Regions from separate parts of the Phycicoccus mangrovi genome, predicted to be linked through region 1. Evidence: riboswitches for the same ligand, from Rfam matches in the RefSeq annotation. Region 1 holds a riboswitch; the other holds the start of a gene.
The links. Region 1 has a riboswitch for S-adenosylmethionine ahead of KMZ30_RS04590 (bifunctional o-acetylhomoserine/o-acetylserine sulfhydrylase). Riboswitches for the same ligand answer to the same signal wherever they lie in the genome.
Positions count from the first base shown of each region.

Region 2: it holds a riboswitch for S-adenosylmethionine, as region 1 does, so the genes downstream of both, KMZ30_RS20170 (aminotransferase class V-fold PLP-dependent enzyme) here and KMZ30_RS04590 (bifunctional o-acetylhomoserine/o-acetylserine sulfhydrylase) in region 1, are expected to answer to the same signal.

Region 1 is NZ_JAHHWP010000007.1:86,654-96,080, forward strand. It holds gene hrpA (ATP-dependent RNA helicase HrpA) at 1-1,636, opposite strand, end outside; gene KMZ30_RS04580 (hypothetical protein) at 1,658-2,833, opposite strand; gene KMZ30_RS04585 (hypothetical protein) at 2,830-3,120, opposite strand; gene KMZ30_RS04590 (bifunctional o-acetylhomoserine/o-acetylserine sulfhydrylase) at 3,193-4,560, opposite strand; SAM riboswitch class IV at 4,641-4,753, opposite strand; gene mgrA (L-glyceraldehyde 3-phosphate reductase) at 4,838-5,887, shown strand; gene KMZ30_RS04600 (nitroreductase family deazaflavin-dependent oxidoreductase) at 5,901-6,335, shown strand; gene KMZ30_RS04605 (hypothetical protein) at 6,363-6,821, opposite strand; gene KMZ30_RS04610 (hypothetical protein) at 6,814-7,176, opposite strand; gene KMZ30_RS04615 (alpha/beta fold hydrolase) at 7,258-8,163, shown strand; gene rocD (ornithine--oxo-acid transaminase) at 8,189-9,406, opposite strand.
Region 2 is NZ_JAHHWP010000026.1:52,533-61,959, reverse strand. It holds gene KMZ30_RS20205 (HAMP domain-containing sensor histidine kinase) at 1-762, shown strand, start outside; gene KMZ30_RS20200 (hypothetical protein) at 797-1,255, opposite strand; gene KMZ30_RS20195 (hypothetical protein) at 1,504-2,004, shown strand; gene KMZ30_RS20190 (FAD:protein FMN transferase) at 2,001-2,972, shown strand; gene KMZ30_RS20185 (ferric reductase-like transmembrane domain-containing protein) at 2,969-3,574, shown strand; gene KMZ30_RS20180 (NADH-ubiquinone oxidoreductase-F iron-sulfur binding region domain-containing protein) at 3,571-4,833, shown strand; gene KMZ30_RS20175 (ferredoxin) at 4,830-5,048, shown strand; gene KMZ30_RS20170 (aminotransferase class V-fold PLP-dependent enzyme) at 5,068-6,426, opposite strand; SAM riboswitch class IV at 6,467-6,580, opposite strand; gene KMZ30_RS20165 (amidohydrolase) at 6,663-8,321, opposite strand; gene KMZ30_RS20160 (ABC transporter permease) at 8,318-9,211, opposite strand; gene KMZ30_RS20155 (ABC transporter permease) at 9,208-9,427, opposite strand, start outside.

The DNA.
Region 1 (9,427 bases):
GCGAGAGGTCCTTCTGCTGCTTCTTGAGGTAGGTCCAGAGGTTGAGCAGCGCGGCGAAGTCGGACCGCTCGTCCTTGAAGCGCGCGTGCTGCTGGTCGGCCTGCGCCTCCTTGTCCACCGGCCGCTCGCGCGGGTCCTGGATCGACAGGGCGGCGACGAGCACGAGCACCTCGCGGGTGCAGCCGAGCCGGCCGGCCTCGACGACCATCCGGGCCAGGCGCGGGTCGAGGGGCATCCGGGCGAGAGTGCGGCCGGTGGCCGTGAGCCGGCGGGCCCGCCCGCGGTGCCGGCCGGGGCCGCGCTCATCGGTGGAGAACGCCCCGAGCTCCTCGAGCAGGCGCACGCCGTCGGCGACCTGGCGCGCGTCCGGCGGGTCGACGAAGGGGAAGCGCGCGACGTCGCCGAGGCCGAGCGAGGTCATCTGGAGGATGACGGCCGCGAGCGACGTGCGCTGGATCTCGGGCTCGGTGAACTCGTCGCGCGCCTCGAAGTCCTCCTCGGAGTACAGACGGATGCAGACGCCGGGCGCGACACGGCCGCAGCGGCCCGCCCGCTGGGCGGCGCTGGCCCGGCTGACCGGCTCGATCGGCAGCCGCTGCACCTTGGTGCGCTGGCTGTAGCGGGAGATGCGGGCGGTGCCGGTGTCGACGACGTAGCCGATGCCGGGCACCGTGAGCGAGGTCTCGGCGACGTTGGTGGCGAGGACGATCCGGCGCCCTCCGCCGCGGCGGAAGACCCGGTGCTGCTCGGCCGACGACAGCCGGGCGAACAGGGGCAGCACCTCGGTGCCCGGCAGCTTCAGGGCGTTCAACGCATCGGCGGCGTCGCGGATCTCGCGCTCCCCCGAGAAGAACACGAGGATGTCGGTCGCGTCCGGGGCGGGCGGCGCCTCGGTCCACAGCTCCTCGACGGCCTGCACGACCCCGGTCACCTGGTCGCGCTCCTCGACGACGTGCGTGCCGTCCGGGGTCGTCTCGACGAGCGGGCGGTAGCGGACCTCGACGGGGTAGGTGCGCCCGGACACCTCGAGCACCGGCACCTCGCGGACGACCTCGCCGCGCTCGTCGGTGCCGAAGTGCCGGGCGAAGCGCTCGGGGTCGATCGTCGCCGAGGTGACGACGACCTTGAGGTCGGGGCGCCGCGGCAGCAGCTGCTTGAGGTAGCCGAGGATGAAGTCGATGTTGAGGCTGCGCTCGTGCGCCTCGTCGATGATGATCGTGTCGTACCGGCGCAGGTCGCGGTCGCGCTGCATCTCGCTGAGCAGGATGCCGTCGGTCATCACCTTGACCCGGGTCGCGTCGCTGCTGTGGTCGCCGAAGCGGACCTGGTAGCCGACGGTGCCGCCGAGCTCGACCTCCATCTCCTCGGCGATGCGCTCGGCGACCGACCGGGCCGCGATCCGCCGGGGCTGCGTGTGCCCGACCTGACGGCCCCCGGCCCCGCGGCCGAGCTCGAGGCACATCTTCGGGAGCTGGGTCGTCTTGCCCGACCCGGTCTCGCCCGCGATGACGACGACCTGGTGGTCACGCAGGGCCGTGAGGATCTCCTCGCGGGCGGCGACGACGGGCAGGTGCTCGGGGTAGTGCAGCTCCGCCGCGGCGACCGCCTCGAGCGCGGTCTCGGTGCGGGCGGGCATGCCCGACAGGATAGGTCGCCCTCACCGCGGGCTCCGACCGGACGTCCCCTGTCGCTGCGGTGCCCGCTCCCCCGGGACGACGTGCGGCAGCGCCTTCCCGGAGGCGTGCAGGCTCACCCCGGCGGTGTAGAGGCCGACCGTCTGCCCGCCACCGGCCCGCACGAGCCGCAGCTCGCGTCCCGTGGCGGCCACCCTCGCCCGGACCGCCCGGACACCGGCGGCCCGCAGCCGCGCCGCGGCTCCGCCCGCGGGCACCGGCGCGGATGGCGCCGTGCGGGCGACGGCGGGAGGCGCCAGCAGGAGCCGGACCCGGGCGTCCCGCAACCGCGTCCGGGCCGCGTCGGTGGCCCCGAGCAGGAGCCGCTCCCGGGTGCCGAGCGTCCGGGCCACGGCCACGCCGTCCGACCCCACGACGGTCCGCGCCGTCGCCGCCCTGGTGAACGACTGCCCCGCGAAGCCGAGGGCCCACGCGCCGGCCGCGACCCCCACCTCCCGGACGCTCCCCTCCCGGTAGCCGACGAGCAGGACGCCGTCGGCGACGGTCCCGACGCCCTCGCCGACGAACCCGGCGGCCGCGAGCGGCGGGGCGACCCGCGTCGGCAGCGCGGCGAGCATCCCGACCCCGTGGCCGACCGAGCTCGCCTGCCGCAGGCCGCGGTAGAGGACCGAGTCGCCGATGTCGTCGTCGGCGAGCGCACCGAGCACGGCGGCGCAGCGGGCGTCGGCGGCGCGCAGCCGGTCGAGGGCCGCTGCGTGCGCGGCCTCGGCGCGCAGGACGGTGGCCATCTCGTCCTGCTGCGCCCGCCGGACCCCGAGCAGCACCGGGTCGGCCTCCGTGGCACCCGCCTCGACGAGGGCGACGGCGCGCTGCTCGAGCAGCCGGTAGGCGTCCCACGCGTCACCGTGCGCCGTGACCGCGTGCTGGGCGACCGCCTGCTCGTCCTCGAGCACCGCCGCGTAGGTGCGCAGCGGCGCCACCGCGCCGAGGAAGCGGTGCGCGGCCCGGTCCAGGACGGTCGGCGCCGTCGTGATGCGCGCGCCGAACGCCTCCCCGGCCGGGCCGTCCCAGACCGCGCCGTCGCGCAGCCGGGCGAGGTCCGCCGCCGTGTCGGCCAGCCGGTGGCCGGTCACCTCGCACGCCCGCGCGACCGCCCGGACCCCGGCGGCCGAGCCCTCGACGGGACCGAGGGACGTCACCACGTCGGGCCTCCCCCGAGCCGGCGCGACACCCCCGCCTCGGTGTCGAGGTACGCGCCGCCCGCGGACCCCGCCGCCTCGCCGAGGACGGTCAGGGCGTCGGCCACCCGCAGCCGCGCGTGCCGCCACGCGCCGAGCAGCTCCTCGGCCGCGGCGCCCGACCGGCCCGGCCCGAAGGCCCAGCGGTCGGCCGCCGGGTCGCCCATGAGCGTGAGGGCCTCGGCCAGCCCCACGAGCTGCTCCCCCACCTGCAGGACGGTCCTCGCGTCCACCCGGTACGTCGTCATGCCCCGACGCTAGGCCGGGGCGGCGTCCCGCCCGCCGGGTTATCCACAGGCCCCGACGGGCGGGAGGGTCGCTCAGCCCTGCGTGGCCGCGACGAGCTCCGGCGCCGCGTCCCCGGAGCCGTCACCGGCCGCCGCGGCGAAGCCCGCGTCGAGGTCGGCGAGGATGTCGGCGACCGACTCGATGCCGACCGCGAGGCGCACGAGGCCGGGCGTGACCCCGGCGGCCAGCCGGTCCTCGTCGCCGCCCTGGCTGTGCGTCGTCGACGCCGGGTGGATGGCGAGCGAGCGCACGTCGCCGATGTTCGCGACGTGGCTGTGCAGCGACAGGCCCTCGACGAAGCGGCGCCCGGCCTCGATGCCGCCACGGATCTCGAAGGCGAGCACCGCCCCGGCGCCCAGCGGCGCGTACTTGTCCGCGAGCGCCTTGCCGGGGCTGCTGTCGAGCGAGGCCCACCGCACCGACTCGACCTGGGGGTGCTGCTCCAGGTGCTCGGCGACCCGGCGGGCGTTCTCGAGGTGCCGCTCGAGGCGCAGGCTGAGGGTCTCGATGCCCTGCCCGATGAGGAAGGCGTTGAACGGCGAGACCGCGGCGCCGAGGTCGCGCAGCAGCTGCACGCGCGCCTTGAGGATGTAGGAGAGGTTCGCGCCGAAGGGGCTGCCGACGCCGAGGTCGGGGCCGAAGCGCAGCCCGTGGTAGCTCTCGTCCGGGGTGTTGTAGTTGGGGAAGCGCTCCGGGTCCGTCGTGTAGTCGAAGGTGCCGCCGTCGACGATGACGCCGGCGATGGACGTGCCGTGCCCGCCGAGGTACTTCGTCGCCGAGTGGATGACGACGTCGGCGCCCCACTCCAGGGGTCGGATGACGTACGGCGTCGCGATGGTGTTGTCGACGACCAGCGGCACCCCGACCTCGTGGGCGACCGCGGCGACGGCCTCGATGTCGAGGACCTCGGCCTTGGGGTTGGCGATGGTCTCGCCGAAGAACGCCTTGGTGTTCGGGCGCACCGCGTCCCGCCAGGCCTGGGGGTCGGTGTGGTCCTCGACGAAGGTGACGTCGACCCCGAGCTTGCGGAAGGTGAACTTCAGCAGGTTGACCGTGCCTCCGTAGAGGGCCGCGCTGGAGACGATGTGGTCACCGGCCTCGGCGATGTTGAGGAGGCCGAGCGTCGTGGCGGCCTGCCCGGACGCCACGAGCAGGGCCCCGACCCCGCCCTCGAGCGCGGCGATGCGCTGCTCGACGGCGTCCTGTGTCGGGTTCATGATGCGCGTGTAGATGTTGCCGAACTCGCGCAGCGCGAAGAGGTTCTCGGCGTGCGCGGTGTCGTTGAAGACGTACGACGTCGTCTGGTAGATCGGCAGGGCCCGGGCGCCGGTGGCGCTGTCGGGCTGCTGGCCGGCGTGCACCTGGCGGGTCTCGAAACCCCACTGGGACGGGTCGGTCATCGGTTCGCTCCTGACTCGTGGGTGCGACCGACCGGCGGGCCGGGCGCACGCGGACGTGTGCTCGGCGGGGTGCCCAGGGGCTCCCGCGCTTGCGTGCGACGGGTGCCGCACGCCTGGTCCTCACCCGGGGCACCCCACCGCGGAGGAGGGTTGCCGGCCAGCGAGCCGGGGCTTGGCGCTGGCGCTCATGACCTGCCGTCAGGATACGCACGGGCCGGCCCGCGGTCAGCCCCCTCCCCCGCCCCGTCTCACCCCGCGAACGGGGCAGGATGACCCCATGACCTTCCACGCCGACGAGTACAAGGCCGCCGCGGGCCGCTACCGCGCCGGGATGCCCTACCGACGCACCGGCCGCTCCGGCCTCGACCTCCCCGCGATCTCGCTGGGCCTCTGGCACAACTTCGGCGACGACGTGCCGCTGGAGCGCCAGCAGGCGATCCTGCGCCGGGCGTTCGACCGGGGCGTCACCCACTTCGACCTCGCGAACAACTACGGCCCGCCCTACGGCAGCGCCGAGCGCAACTTCGGGACGCTGTTCGCCCGCGACTTCCGCCCCTACCGCGACGAGCTCGTCATCAGCTCCAAGGCGGGCTACGACATGTGGCCCGGCCCCTACGGCCAGGGTGGCGGCTCGCGGAAGTACGTCACCGCGTCGGCGGACCAGTCGCTGCAGCGCACCGGCCTCGACTACTTCGACATCTTCTACAGCCACCGCTTCGACGAGACGACCCCGCTCGAGGAGACCTGCGGGGCGCTGGACTCCCTCGTGCGTGCCGGCAAGGCGCTCTACGTGGGCATCTCGTCCTACTCGGCGCAGCGCACCCGCGAGGCCGTCGAGATCCTCCGCGCGATGGGCACGCCGCTGCTCATCCACCAGCCGTCGTACTCGATGCTCAACCGCTGGATCGAGGAGGAGGGGCTGCTGGACGCCCTCGGCGAGACCGGCGTCGGCTGCATCGCGTTCTCCCCGCTGGCGCAGGGGATGCTGACGAACAAGTACCTCAAGGGCATCCCGGAGGGGTCGCGGGCCGCCCAGGGCAAGTCGCTCGACCCGGCGCTGCTCACCGACACCGCGCTCAAGCACATCCGCGCGCTGGACCGGCTGGCGAAGACGCGCGGCCAGACGCTCGCGCAGATGGCCCTCGCGTGGGCGCTGCGCGACCCGCGCGTCACCTCCGTGCTCGTCGGTGCGAGCTCGGTCGAGCAGCTCGACGACAGCCTGGACGCCGTCAAGAAGCTGCGCTTCACGAAGGACGAGCTCGCGAAGATCGACAAGCACGCCCAGGACACGGGCATCAACCTGTGGAAGACCTCGAGCGACAAGTGAGTTGAGAGACGACATGAGCGACGACTACATCCCCTCCCCCTCTGACTGGGTCCGCGAGCAGGTCGAGAAGATCGACGAGACCGGCGACACCCGCTCGGTCAGCGTCATGGACCGCCCGGTCGTCATGCTGACGATGCGCGGCCGCAAGACCGGCGCGGTGCGTAAGGTGCCGCTGATGCGCGTCGAGCACGACGGCACGTACGCCGCCGTCGCGAGCAAGGGCGGGGCGGCGGAGCACCCCGTCTGGTACGGCAACCTCCTCGCCGACCCGCACCTCACGCTCCAGGACGGCACCGAGTCCTGGCCGGCCGTGGCCCGCGAGATCGACGGTGCCGAGCGCGAGGAGTGGTGGGAGCGCTGCGTCGCGGCCTACCCGCCCTACGCCGAGTACCAGACCAAGACCGACCGCCTCATCCCCGTCCTGCTCCTGGAGCGCACGGACGCCTGAGGCACCCTCGTCGTCCCGGCCGCCGGTTCAGTCGGCGGTCGGGGCGACGTTGTCGTCGTGGGCGACGTTGTCGGCCCGGGCGCCGCGCTCGACGCGGCGGAACCACAGCAGGCCGAGCACCGGCAGGACGAGCGGGACGAACCCGTAGCCCTGGCCGAAGTGCGACCAGACGGTCTTGTCCGGGAACGCCGACGGGTCGAGGTAGGACGCGAGCCCGACGAGCAGCACGCCGGCGAGCTCGACCGCGCACGCGACGATGCCGACGCGCACCCAGCGCCCGCCGCGGGCGAGGCACCACGTCGCGAGCAGGTACACGACCGCCGCGAGCGCCGACAGGACGTACGCCAGCGGGGCACGGTCGAAGTACTCCGAGATCTGGAGCACCGACCGGCCGGTGGCGGCGAGCGCCAGCACGCCGTAGACGACGACGAGCAGCACGCCGGGGCCGCCGAGGGCCCGGCGGTCGCGCGGGGTGGGGTCAGTCATAGGACATCCAGATCTGGGCGAGCCGGGCGGACATGACACCGACGGCGAACGCGCCGACCGCGATCGAGCCCATCGCCCAGCGGGACTTCTCCTTGATGGCGAGGAACGCCGTGCCCGGGGGGATCACCGGCAGGCTCACGAGGTAGGCGATGAACGTCGCCCGCTCGGCCGAGTCGGTGACGTGCCCGCTCCCGATCAGCCCGCCGACGAGCACGACGAGCAGCGCCAGCTCGAGCAGCCCCGCGATCCCGAGGAGCAGGTCGTCGATGAGGCGGTCCCGGACGGCGTAGACGACCGCGGCGCCGCAGAGGACCACCGAGAGGCCCACGACGACGTACGTCAGCGCTGCGATCACCGGCTCATGCTAGACGGGCCGCCGTCCACGACCGCGCGGGTGCCCGTGCCGGCGCCCGGGTCGGGGTGCGACACTGCGGACATGGCAACGGCGCAGCTCGGTGACGTGGAGATCGCCTACGAGGTCGACGGGCCCGACGACGGGGTGCCGATGCTCCTCGTCATGGGTCTCGGGACGCAGCTCGTGGGCTGGCCGCAGGACCTCGTCGACGGCCTCGTGGCGCGCGGCTTCCGGGTCGTGCGGCACGACAACCGCGACATCGGCCTGTCGAGCTTCACGCCGGGCCCTCCCCCGCCGCGCGCGGCGGTCGTCCGCAGCTTCCTGCGGCCGGGCTCGGGCGGCGCCGACTACCTGCTCGCCGACATGGCCGACGACGCGGCCGCCCTCCTCGACCACCTCGGCATCGCGGCCGCCCACGTCGTCGGCGCCTCGATGGGCGGGATGATCGCGCAGCAGCTGACCATCGACCACCCCGAGCGGGTTCTCAGCCTCACCTCGATCATGTCCAACACCGGCAGCCGCCGGCACGGGCGCGTCCACCCGCGGCTCCTGCCGACCATGGCGATGTCGTTCACGCAGCCGCGGCCGACGGACGAGGAGGAGGCGGTGCGCCTCGGCGTCGAGGGCTGGCGGGTCATCGCCGGGCCGCTCTTCGACGAGGAGGAGATGACGGCGCAGGTGCGAGCCGCGGTGCGGCGCAGCGTCAGCCCCATCGGCACGGTGCGCCAGCTGCTGGCCATCCTCGACAGCCCCGACCGCACCGAGCGCCTGCGCGAGGTCGACGTGCCGACGCTCGTCGTCCACGGCCTCGCCGACCGTCTCGTGCAGCCCAGCGGTGGCATCGCGACCGCGCAGGCCGTGCCCGGCTCGCGGCTGCTCATGTTCCCCGACATGGGGCACGACCTGCCGCGCTCGCGCCGGGTCGAGATCGTCGACGCGATCGCGCAGAACGCGGCCCGGGCGGCCGAGGTGCGCGCCGGCTCCTGAGCCCGGTTCGGAGCCGTCGGCCCGGTCAGCCGAGGGAGGCGCCGACGGCGTCGACGAGCAGCTGCACCTCGTCCTCCGTGACGACGAGCGGCGGAGCCAGCCGGATGGTCGAGCCGTGCGTGTCCTTGGCGAGGACGCCACGGGCCAGCAGCCGCTCGCACAGCTCGCGCCCGGAGGGGCCGCCCGGGGAGACGTCGAGACCGGCCCACAGGCCGCGCACGCGCAGCGCGTCGAGGCCCTGCCCGACGAACGGGCGCAGGCCGTCCTCCAGCACCGCACCCAGCCGGGCTGCGCGCGACTGGAACTCGCCCTCGGCGAGCATGAGGCACACCTCGTGCCCGATCGCGGCGGCCATCGGGTTGCCCCCGAAGGTCGAGCCGTGCGAGCCCGGGGTGACGACGTCGAGGACGGCGTGGTCGGCGGTGATCGCGGACACCGGGTAGAGGCCACCGCCGAGCGCCTTGCCGAGGACGTAGACGTCGGGGCGCACGTCCTCGTGCTCGCAGGCGAAGGTGCGACCGGTGCGCGCGAGCCCGGACTGGACCTCGCCGGCCACCATGAGGGCGCCGGCGGTGTCGCAGACCTCGCGGACGGCGCGGAGGTACCCCTCCGGCGGGATGACGACGCCGCCCTCGCCCTGGATCGGCTCGAGGAGGACCGCGACCGTCGTGTCGTCGACGGCCGCGCGCAGGGCGTCGACGTCGCCGTACCGCACCGTGCGGAACCCCGGTGTGTAGGGGCCGTACTCGTCGCGTGCGACCTTGTCGTCCGAGAAGCTGACGATGGTCGTCGTGCGGCCGTGGAAGTTGCCCTCCATGACGACGATGCTCGCGGTGTCCTCGGGGACGCCCTTGACCCGGTAGCCCCACTTGCGCGCGACCTTGATGGAGGTCTCGACGGCCTCGGCGCCGGTGTTCATCGGCAGGACGACCTCGTGACCGGTCAGCGCCGCGAGCTCCTGCGCGAACGGCCCGAGCCGGTCGTTGAGGAAGGCCCGGCTGGTCAGCGTGAGGCGGTCGAGCTGGGCGTGGGCGCGGGCCCGCAGCCGGGGATGGCCGTGGCCGAAGTTGAGCGCCGAGTAGCCGGCCAGGCAGTCGAGGTAGCGCCGCCCCTCCACGTCGGTCACCCAGGCCCCCTCCCCGTGGGCCAGCACGACGGGCAGCGGGTGGTAGTTGTGCGCGGCGTAGCGCTCGGTCATAGCGATGTGCGCGCCCGAGTCGAGTGGGGTGCGGTCTGACGTCATCGTCGAACCTCCTTCACCCCG
Region 2 (9,427 bases), on a different contig from region 1:
GTCGAGGTGGCCGAGGTCGCGCACCGGCTGCGCGAGGGCGACGCGAGCGCCCGCGCCGTGCCCGGCGGACCGCCCGAGACGGCCGAGCTGGGCCGGGCCCTCAACGCGCTGGCCGACCGCATCGACGACCTGGTCGGCGCCGAGCGGGAGGTCGTCGCCGACCTCGGGCACCGCCTGCGCACCCCGGTCACGGCGCTGCGGCTCGACACCGACCTCGTGGCCGACCCCGAGGTCGCGCAGCGCCTGCGCGTGCACGTCGAGCACCTGCAGCGCAGCATCGACGACGTCGTGCGCGAGGCCCGGCGCTCGGTGAGCGCCGAGCTCGACCCGCGGACGTCGCCCGGGCCGGTCGTCGCCGCGCGCGTCGCGTTCTGGGAGCCGCTCGCCGACGACCAGGGACGCCGGCTGGAGCTGGTCGACGCCGGCGGCACCGCCCCGGTCCGGATGGCCGACGGCGACCTCGCGGAGCTCGTCGACACGTTGCTGGACAACGTGTTCGCCCACACACCGGAGGGAGCCGACGTCCGGGTCTCGGTCGCTCGCGAGGGCACCGACCGGGTGCTCGTCGCCGTCGAGGACGCCGGGCCCGGGATGCCCCTGCCCTGGCGTGGCCGGGGGCACAGCGCCGGCGGCTCGACCGGTCTCGGCCTCGCCATCGTCCACCGGCTCGCGGAGCAGGCCGGCGGCGAGGTGGAGCTCGGCCGCTCCGACCTCGGCGGCCTGCGCGTCACGGTGGCCCTGCCCACCGCCGAGCGCGCCTGACCCGCGCGTCCCTCCCGCCGGGAGGGGACGCGGCTCAGTCGTCGTCGTGCTCGCCGCCGTGGTCCTCGTCGCCGTGGTCCTCGTGCTCGTCGCCGTGGTCCTCGCCCTCGTCCTCGTGCTCGTCGTCCCCGTCGTCGTCGCCGGCGGTGGGGCCGGTCGTCGGGGCGTGGGTCGCGGCGGGGCGCTGCACCGGACCGGTCGTCGGCGCGCTCGTGCGCTGCGACACGGTCCGGGCGGGGGCGGCGGCCACCACGCGGGCCGGCAGGGTGATCGTCGGGCCGGGGACGTGCGTGACGCAGACGCCGTGCTCCAGCTTCGCCGGCTTCGTGCAGCCGGCGAGGTGGGTGACGGTCGGCGTCGGGACCGGCGGGTAGGACGGGGCGACCTTGACGGTCGCGGCGACCTGGTCCGACGGCGCCGTCGCGGCGTACACGCCGACGGCCAGGAGGCCGCCGACGAGGGTGCCGGTCGCGATGGTGGTCGTGAGGGACACGGGGGACCTCCGGGGCAGGGTGCGGAGCGCGGGCACAGCAGGTGCTGCGTCGCCCATCGTCCTCCCGCGCGCGTCAAGCCCGGGTCGTCCGTGGGATAAGAGCGGGTTAAGGGAGGATCCCGGGCATCGGCCGGACGGCCACATGACCCTCCCTTAACACCGGGATGACCCCGCCTTGCGCCGGGCTGCGGGATCGTGGAGGGCAGCGAGACACCCTGCCCCCGCTCGACACCCCGAGGAGTCCCCCGGTGAAACCCCTGCTCAGCCGCGGACAGCGCGACCGGTCGCGTGCCCTCCTCACGGTGTTCAGCGGAGCGCTCGCGACCGCCGCGGTCGCGGCGACCGGTGCAGCGACCGCGGCCGTGGCGCGCGAGACCGCCGCCGCCGACGCCGTCAAGGCGCAGCACCAGGCCGAGGCCGACGCCAAGGCGGCCCAGGAGTACCACGACCAGCTCGTCGCCTGGGCGAAGGACCACCCCGTCGTCGTCGAGAAGAAGCGCAAGCACAAGAAGGTCGTCGGCAGGACGACGGTCGTCCGCGCCGCGGCCTCCGGCAGCGCCCGGGTCGGCGGCGGCTGGAGCGCCCCCTCGGGCGGCGGCTCCTCCTCCTCGGGCGGCGGCTCCTCCTCTTCGGGTGGCGGCGGCTCGTCCTCCGGTGGCGGCTCGTCCTCGGGTGGCGGCTCCTCCGCTCCGGCGCCCGCGCCGGCTCCCCCGCCCCCGCCGCCGCCCCCGCCGAGCACCGGGTCATGACCGCGGTGGAGGTGCCGGACACCCTCCGCCTCCACCCCGAGCACGGGGCGGCCACGTGGCGGGCCCTCGGCACGTACGTCGACGTCCGCACGACGCCGGACGCAATGGACGCGGTCGTCGACCTCGTGGCCGGTGTGCTGGACGAGGTGGACGGGACGTGCAGCCGCTTCCGCGCCGACAGCGACCTCTCGCTGGCCAACGCGAGCCCCGGCCGTCCCGTCGTCGTCTCCCCCGTCCTCGCCGGGGCCGTGCGCGTCGCCCTCGAGGCCGCCCGCGAGACCGACGGGCTGGTCGACCCCACCCTCGGCGAGGTCCTCATCGGCGCGGGCTACGACCGCACCTACGCCCTCGTCCCCGGTGACGACCCGAGCCCGGCCTCGCTGCCGACGCGCCCCGGCTCGTGGCGGGACGTCCACGTCGACGACACGACCGTCACGGTGCCGCCGGGGGCCTCGCTCGACCTCGGCGCCACCGGCAAGGCCTGGGCGGCCGACCTCGCCGCCCTCACCGTCGTCGAGCGCCTCGAGGTCCCCGTCCTCGTGAGCGTCGGCGGCGACGTCCGCGTGCACGCGCCGAACGACCTCCCGCCGTCCACGCAGCCGGTCCGCCTGGGGCACAGCCTCGCCGACCTCGAGGCCGGTGGCGACGAGCTCGTCGTCCACGTCGGGCCCGGTGGCCTCGCAACCTCCAGCGTCTCGGCGCGGCGCTGGCGCCGCGGCGGCCGGCAGTGGCACCACATCGTCGACCCTCGCTCCGGCGCCCCGGCCGGCGGACCCTGGCGCACCGTCACCGCGCTCGGCGCCACCGCGTGCGCCGCCAACACCGCCTCGACGGCCGCCGTCGTCCTCGGCGAGGACGCCGAGGGCTGGCTCGCCGACCACGCCGTCGCCGCCCGGCTCGTCGCCCACGACGGCACCGTCACCACCACGCCCGCCTGGCGGGCCGCCCACCTGGAGGACCCCCGATGACCTCGCCGCTGCTCTGGTACCTCAACCGCGGCACCGGGATCGTGCTCGTCGTCGTCTTCACGCTGACCGTCGTGCTCGGCGTGCTCGCGACCGGCCGGTCGGTGTCGCGGTGGTGGCCGCGATTCGTCACGCAGGGGCTGCACCGCGGCCTCGCCGCCGTCTCCGTCCTGCTGCTCCTCGCGCACGCGGTCGTCGCGGTCGTCGACGAGTTCGTCGACATCCGGTGGTGGCAGGCGGTCGTCCCGTTCGGCGCCACGTACGAGCCGCTCTGGCTCGGCCTCGGGACGCTCGCCCTCGACCTCACCGTCGTCGTCGTCGCGACCTCGCTGGCCCGCTCCCGCCTGCCCCACCGGCTCTGGTTCGTCCTGCACCTCACGACGTACGCGGCGTGGGTCGCCGGCGTCGTCCACGGCCTCGGCATCGGCACCGACGCCGCCCTCGGGTGGTCGGTCGCCATCACCGCCGCCTGCGTCGCGGCCGTCGTCGTCGCCGTCCTCGGGCGCGTCGTCGCCGTCCTGCTCGCGCGGCGCCGGAGCCGCGGCGAGCGCCGGGTCGCCCCCTCCCCCGTCCGCACCCTCACCGTCGACGGGGGCCGTCGATGACCATCCGTCCGCCGGCCCGCGTCCACGTCCGCCCCGGGCCGCTCCTGCTCTCGGGCGTCGACGACGGCCTCTCGCTGCGCGCCCACCGCGCGCGCTTCGGTGACCTGCCGCGGCTCGACCTCGACGCGGTCGTCGGGCTCGCCGAGTCCGGGTCGGTCCGTGGGCGCGGCGGCGCCGGCTTCCCGCTGGCGCGCAAGCTGCGCACCGTCGCCGACGGACGCGGCCTGCGCCCGTCGCGGCGCCCGGTCCTCGTCGTCAACGCGGCCGAGGGCGAGCCCGCGAGCGCCAAGGACGAGGCGCTGCTCGGCATCGTCCCGCACCTCGTCCTCGACGGCGCGGAGCTCGCGGCCCGGGCGCTCGGCGCGCGCCGGGTGCACGTGGTCACCTCCGAGGACCGTCCCCTCATCGGCCGGGCCGTGCTCGACGCCGTCGGCGAGCGCGGCGACTCGCGCGTCACGTGGACCACCCACGTCGCCGAGGGACGCTTCGTCGCCGGTCAGGCGCGCGCCGTCCTCGAGCTGATGGCCGGCCGCCCCGGGCTGCCGGTCACCGCGTGGGCGCCCGAGGCCGTCGACGGCCACAAGGGCCGGCCGACGCTGCTGTCCAACGCCGAGTCGTGGGCTCACCTGGCCGCGGCCGCGCTCGTCGGCCCCCGCCGGTACGCCGAGCTCGGCACCGCCGACGAGCCGGGCACGACGCTCCTCACCCTGACCCGGCCCGCCGACCACCGCGGCCGCATCGACGTCGCGACGGTCGTCGAGGTCGAGCACGGGGCCCGCGCGTGGCAGGTGCTCGACGCCGCCGCCCTCGCCGCGCCGCTGCTCGTCGGCGGCTTCCACGGGGCGTGGCTGCACCCGCGCGACCTGCCCTCCCTCACGTGGTCGCAGGCGCACCTGCGCTCGCTCGGGGCGAGCCTCGGCGCCGGTGCCGTCGTCTCGCTCGCCGACGGGTCGTGCCCGGTGGCGCGCACCGCGCAGTGGACGAGCTACCTCGCCGACGAGACCGCCGGCCGTTGCGGCCCCTGCCGCAACGGGCTGCCCGCCCTCGCCGAGGAGATGCGCGGGCTCGCCGAGGGCGCCGACACCCGACGCCGGGTGCAGGAGCTGACCGGCCTCGTGACCGGGCGCGGTGCCTGCGCCCACCCGGACGGCACCTCGCGGCTCGTCCGCAGCCTCCTGACGACGCTCGCCGACCGCGTGGACGAGCACCTGGTCGGCGCGTGCGGCTGCACGGCCGACGTCCCGGTGAGGGTCGCATGAGCGCCCCGACGCCGGAGGGCGGCCACGAGCTGCGGGTCGACTGGCCCGACTGCCGCGCCCGCGGGCTGTGCGCCGAGCTGCTGCCCGAGCGGATCGCGCTCGACGAGTGGGGCTACCCGGTCGTCCTCGGTCCGGTCGCCGAGGACCAGCTGACCCTCGCGCGCGAGGCGGTCACGGCCTGCCCGCGGCGCGCGCTGCACCTCGTGCGCCGCTGAGCCGCACCCGGACCCCTGCTCACCAGGGCAGCGACACGTCGAGGTCGCGCGGGTCGTCGGCCGGCACCCAGCCCCGCCCCGGCTCCTCGACGTACGCGACGCCCGGCCCGTCCGCCGCGAGCGCGGCCACGGCGGCGAGCAGCCGCTCGACGTGCTCGTCGGTCGTCGCGAGGCCGGCGCTCGCCCGGACCGCCGTCACCGCGCCGTCGCCGTCCCGGGCCAGGAGCGCGTCGACGAGCCGGTGCGCGCAGAACTTGCCCGCGCGCACCCCGATGCCGTGCTCGGCGGACAGCGCCGCCGCGACGAGGTGGCTGTCGAGGCCGTCGACGGTGAAGGCCGCGACGGGAACCCGCGGGTGGTCGGCGCCGAAGAGCGAGTGCACGCGCACACCGGGGATGCCCGCGAGCCCCTCGAGCAGCCGGGCCCCGAGCCGCGCCTCGTGCGCCTCGACCGCGGCCCGGTGGGTGCGCAGCGCCGCGCACGCGGCGGCGAGCGCCACTGCCCCGAGCACGTTGGGGCTGCCGCCCTCGTGGCGCGCCGCGCCCGTGGCCCACGTGACGCCCTCCGCCGAGACCGCCGCGCTGGCCCCTCCACCAGCGAGGTGGGGCTCGGCGGCGTCGAGCCAGTCGGCCCGCCCGACGAGTGCGCCGGCGCCGTGGGGGGCGTGCAGCTTGTGCCCCGAGAACGCGACCCAGTCGACGTCGAGCGCGGAGAGGTCGACCGGCCGGTGCGCGACGAGCTGCGCGGCGTCGAGGAACACCCGGGCGCCGTGCCGGCGGGCGACGGCGACGAGGCGCTCGACCGGCCAGAGCTCGCCGGTCACGTTCGACGCACCGGTGACGACGACGAGCGGGGTCGGCCCGCCCGCGAGGCCGGCGAGTGTCGACTCGAGGCGGCCGAGCGCCTCCTCCGGCGAGGCGGGCACCGGGAGCCGGTGCGTGGAGGCGGCCGGCCACGGCAGCAGCGAGGCGTGGTGCTCGGTGTCGAACACGACGACCGGCGTCTGCGGCGGCAGCGCGCGGGCGAGCAGGTTGGTCGCCTCGGTCGTGGTGCGCACGAGGACGACGAGGTCGTCGGCGCGGGCCCCGACGAAGCGCGCGACCTCGTCACGGGCGGCCTCGTAGTGGGCGCTCGTCACCCGCGAGAGCCATCCGGTGCCGCGGTGCACCGAGCTGTAGGTGCGGGTGGCCGTCGCGACCGCACGGACCACCGACTCGAGCGCCGGGGTGGAGGCGGCGTGGTCGAGCTGGGCGTACTCGACGAGCGACCCGGACACGACGGGCACCGGGTCGGGCGCGACGACGGCGGGCAGGGACCGGGTCAGCAGGGAGGGGCCGGCGTGGCCGGCGGCGACGAGGGCGGTGTGGTGCGTGGACATCGGGGCTCCTGAGGGCCTCGTGGACCCTCGGGACACCCGGGATCCGCGCTTGCCGACGCCGCTGCGGCGCCGACCAGGTCGTCACCCGGGGCACCCCACCGCGGAGGAGGGTTGCCGGCCAGCGAGCCGGGGCTTGTCACTGGCACTCATGACCTACGCCGACGAGTGTGACGAACGCGTCCGCGGCGCGTCATCCCGGGTCCACGACGTGGGACGGCCCGCCGCCCCCGGAGGTCTCAGGCGTCGTCCGCGGCGTGCACGCGCCGGCCGTCGACGAAGGTCTGCAGCACCCGCGTCGCCCCGATCTCCTCGGGCGGCCCGGCGAACGGGTCGCGGTCGAGGACGACGAGGTCGGCGAGCGCACCCTCCCGGATGCTGCCGGTCCCCTCGTGCCGGTTCACGAACGCCGAGCCGGCGGTGTACGCGGTGAGCGCGGTCGCGAGGTCGAGCCGCTGCTCGGGCAGGAACACCGGGTGCTCCGGCTCGCCCTCGCGGTGCGCCTCGGGGATCTGCCGGGTCACCGCGACGTGGATCGCGGCGAGCGGGTCGGCGGTCGAGACGGCCCAGTCGGAGCCCATCGCGAGCGTCGCGCCGGAGCGGTGCAGGTCGCCGAACGGGTACTGCCACGAGGTGCGCGGCTCGCCGAGGAAGGGGATGGTCAGCTCGACCATCTGCGCCTCGAGCGCGGCCCAGAAGGCCTGAAGGTTGGCGACGACCCCGAGCTCCCGGAAGCGTTGGACGTCGTCGGGGTGGATGACCTGGACGTGGGCGATGTGGTGGCGCGCGTCCCGGCGTCCGTTGGCGGCGATCGCCCCCTCGACGGCGTCGAGGCACTCGCGGACGGCGCGGTCGCCGATCGCGTGGAAGTGCAGCTGGAAGCCGGCGGCGTCGAGCTGCACCGCGGCGGGCATCAACGTCTCGACGGGCACGAACGAGATGCCCGAGTTGTCGGTGTACCGGCCGTGGCCGTCGCAGTACGGGTCGAGCATCGCGGCGGTGAAGTTCTCGGGCACGCCGTCTTGCATGATCTTGACGCTCGTCGCGCGGAACCGGTTCGTGGACAGGGCGCCCCGCCGTTCGATGATGTCGGGCACCTGCTCCAGCCCGGTGTTGCGGTCCCACCAGAGCGCCCCGACGACGCGGCCGGTCAGCCGCCCGGACTCGTCGGCCGCCCGGTACGCCCGCGCCGGGTTCCCGCCGTCTCCGTAGTCGCCGATGATCGCGTCCTGCCAGGCCGTCACGCCGAGCGCGTGCAGGTGCGCCTGGGCGCGCAGCAGCCCCTCGAGCCGCTCGTCGTCGGTCGTCTCCGGGGCGATGCCGCCGACGAGGGCCATCGCCCCCTCGTGCAGCGTGCCGGTCGGGTGGCCGTCGGCGTCGCGCTCGATGCGCCCGTCGCGCGGGTCGGGGGTGTCGCGGTCGATGCCGGCCCGCCGCAGCGCCGCCGACGACACCCACGCACCGTGCCCGTCGCGGTTGGGCAGGAAGGCCGGCCGGTCCCCCACGACGGCGTCGATGGCCGCCGCGGTCGGGGTGCCGCCGGGGAAGGCGGCCATCGACCAGCCGGCGCCCAGCACCCACTCCTCGTCGGGGTGCTCGCGCACGTAGCGGGCGATCCGCTCGAGGTAGGCGTCGGCGCTCGAGAGCTCGGTGAGGTCGCAGCGCAGCATGTCGACGCCGGCCCACACCGGGTGCACGTGCGCGTCCTGGAAGCCGGGCAGGAGCATCCGGCCGCGCAGGTCGACGTGCTCGGTCCTCGACGTCGCGAGGTCGAGCACCTCCTCGTGGCCGACGGCGACCACGCGCCCGTCGTCGACGGCGACGGCGGTCGGGCGCGAGCGCACCGCCCGCGACGTGAAGACCGGTCCGCCGGAGAAGACCATGTCGACCACGGTCATCCACCTCCCATGGTGCGTGCGATGTCGGTGGCCGAGTCGCCCGAGCGCCGGAGCACCCACGCGACGAGACCGAGGGCGAGCAGGGTGAGGACGAGCATCACCGTCGAGACGGCGGCGATCTCGGGGCGCAGGCCGGAGCGCAGCGCCGAGAGGACGTAGACCGGCCACGGCGTCGTGCCGGAGACCTGGACGAACGCCGAGACGATCGTGTTGTCCAGGCTGAGCGTGAACGACAGCAGGTAGCCCGCGAGGACGGCCGGCATCGCGAGCGGGACGGTGACCCGCCGGAAGGTGCGGCCCGGCGGCGCGTAGAGGTCGCCCGAGGCCTCCTCGAGCGACTCGTCCAGCCCGACGAGCCGGGCGCGGACGATGTACGCGACGACCGCGGTCGAGAAGAGCGAGTGGCCGACGACGAGCCGGACGATGCCGCCGTTGAACACCGTGAGCCCGGCGTCCGACCCGAGGTAGACCAGCCACGGCAGGAGCGAGACGGCGTCGACGATCTCGGGCGTCACCGAGACGAGCAGGAGCAGGCCGATGAACCACCACGTCCACCGCCCGGGCCGGCGCGCGAGGGCCACCCCGGCCATCGTCCCGAGCAGCGTCGCCAGCAGCGAGGACAGCACGGCCACCTGGAGCGACACGACGACGGCGCCGCGGACGGCCGGCCGGTCGACGAGGGCCCGGAAGGAGCCGAACCCGAAGTGGTCCCAGGCGATGAGGAGCCGGCCCTCGTTGAACGAGTAGACGACGACCACGACGATCGGCGCGAAGAGGAAGAGCAGGACGAGGACGCCGACGACGGTGAGGGCGCGGTCGGTCCACGAGCGCGGTCGGGGCGCGGGGGGCGGCGGGCCGTCGGGGCGGACCTCGCGGACCTCGGTGCTCACGCGACCTCCTCGAGGACGAGCCGGTGGCGGGCGCGCAGCGGCAGCCCGACGAGCCACACGAGCCCCGCGATGACGGCGACCGTCAGGGTGATGACGACGACGAGCACGACGGCCATCGCCGACCCGAGCGCCCAGTTCTGCGCGGTCTGGAACTGGCTGGCCACGAGCTGGCCGACCATGTTGCCCTTCGCGCCGCCGAGCACGGTCGCCGTCACG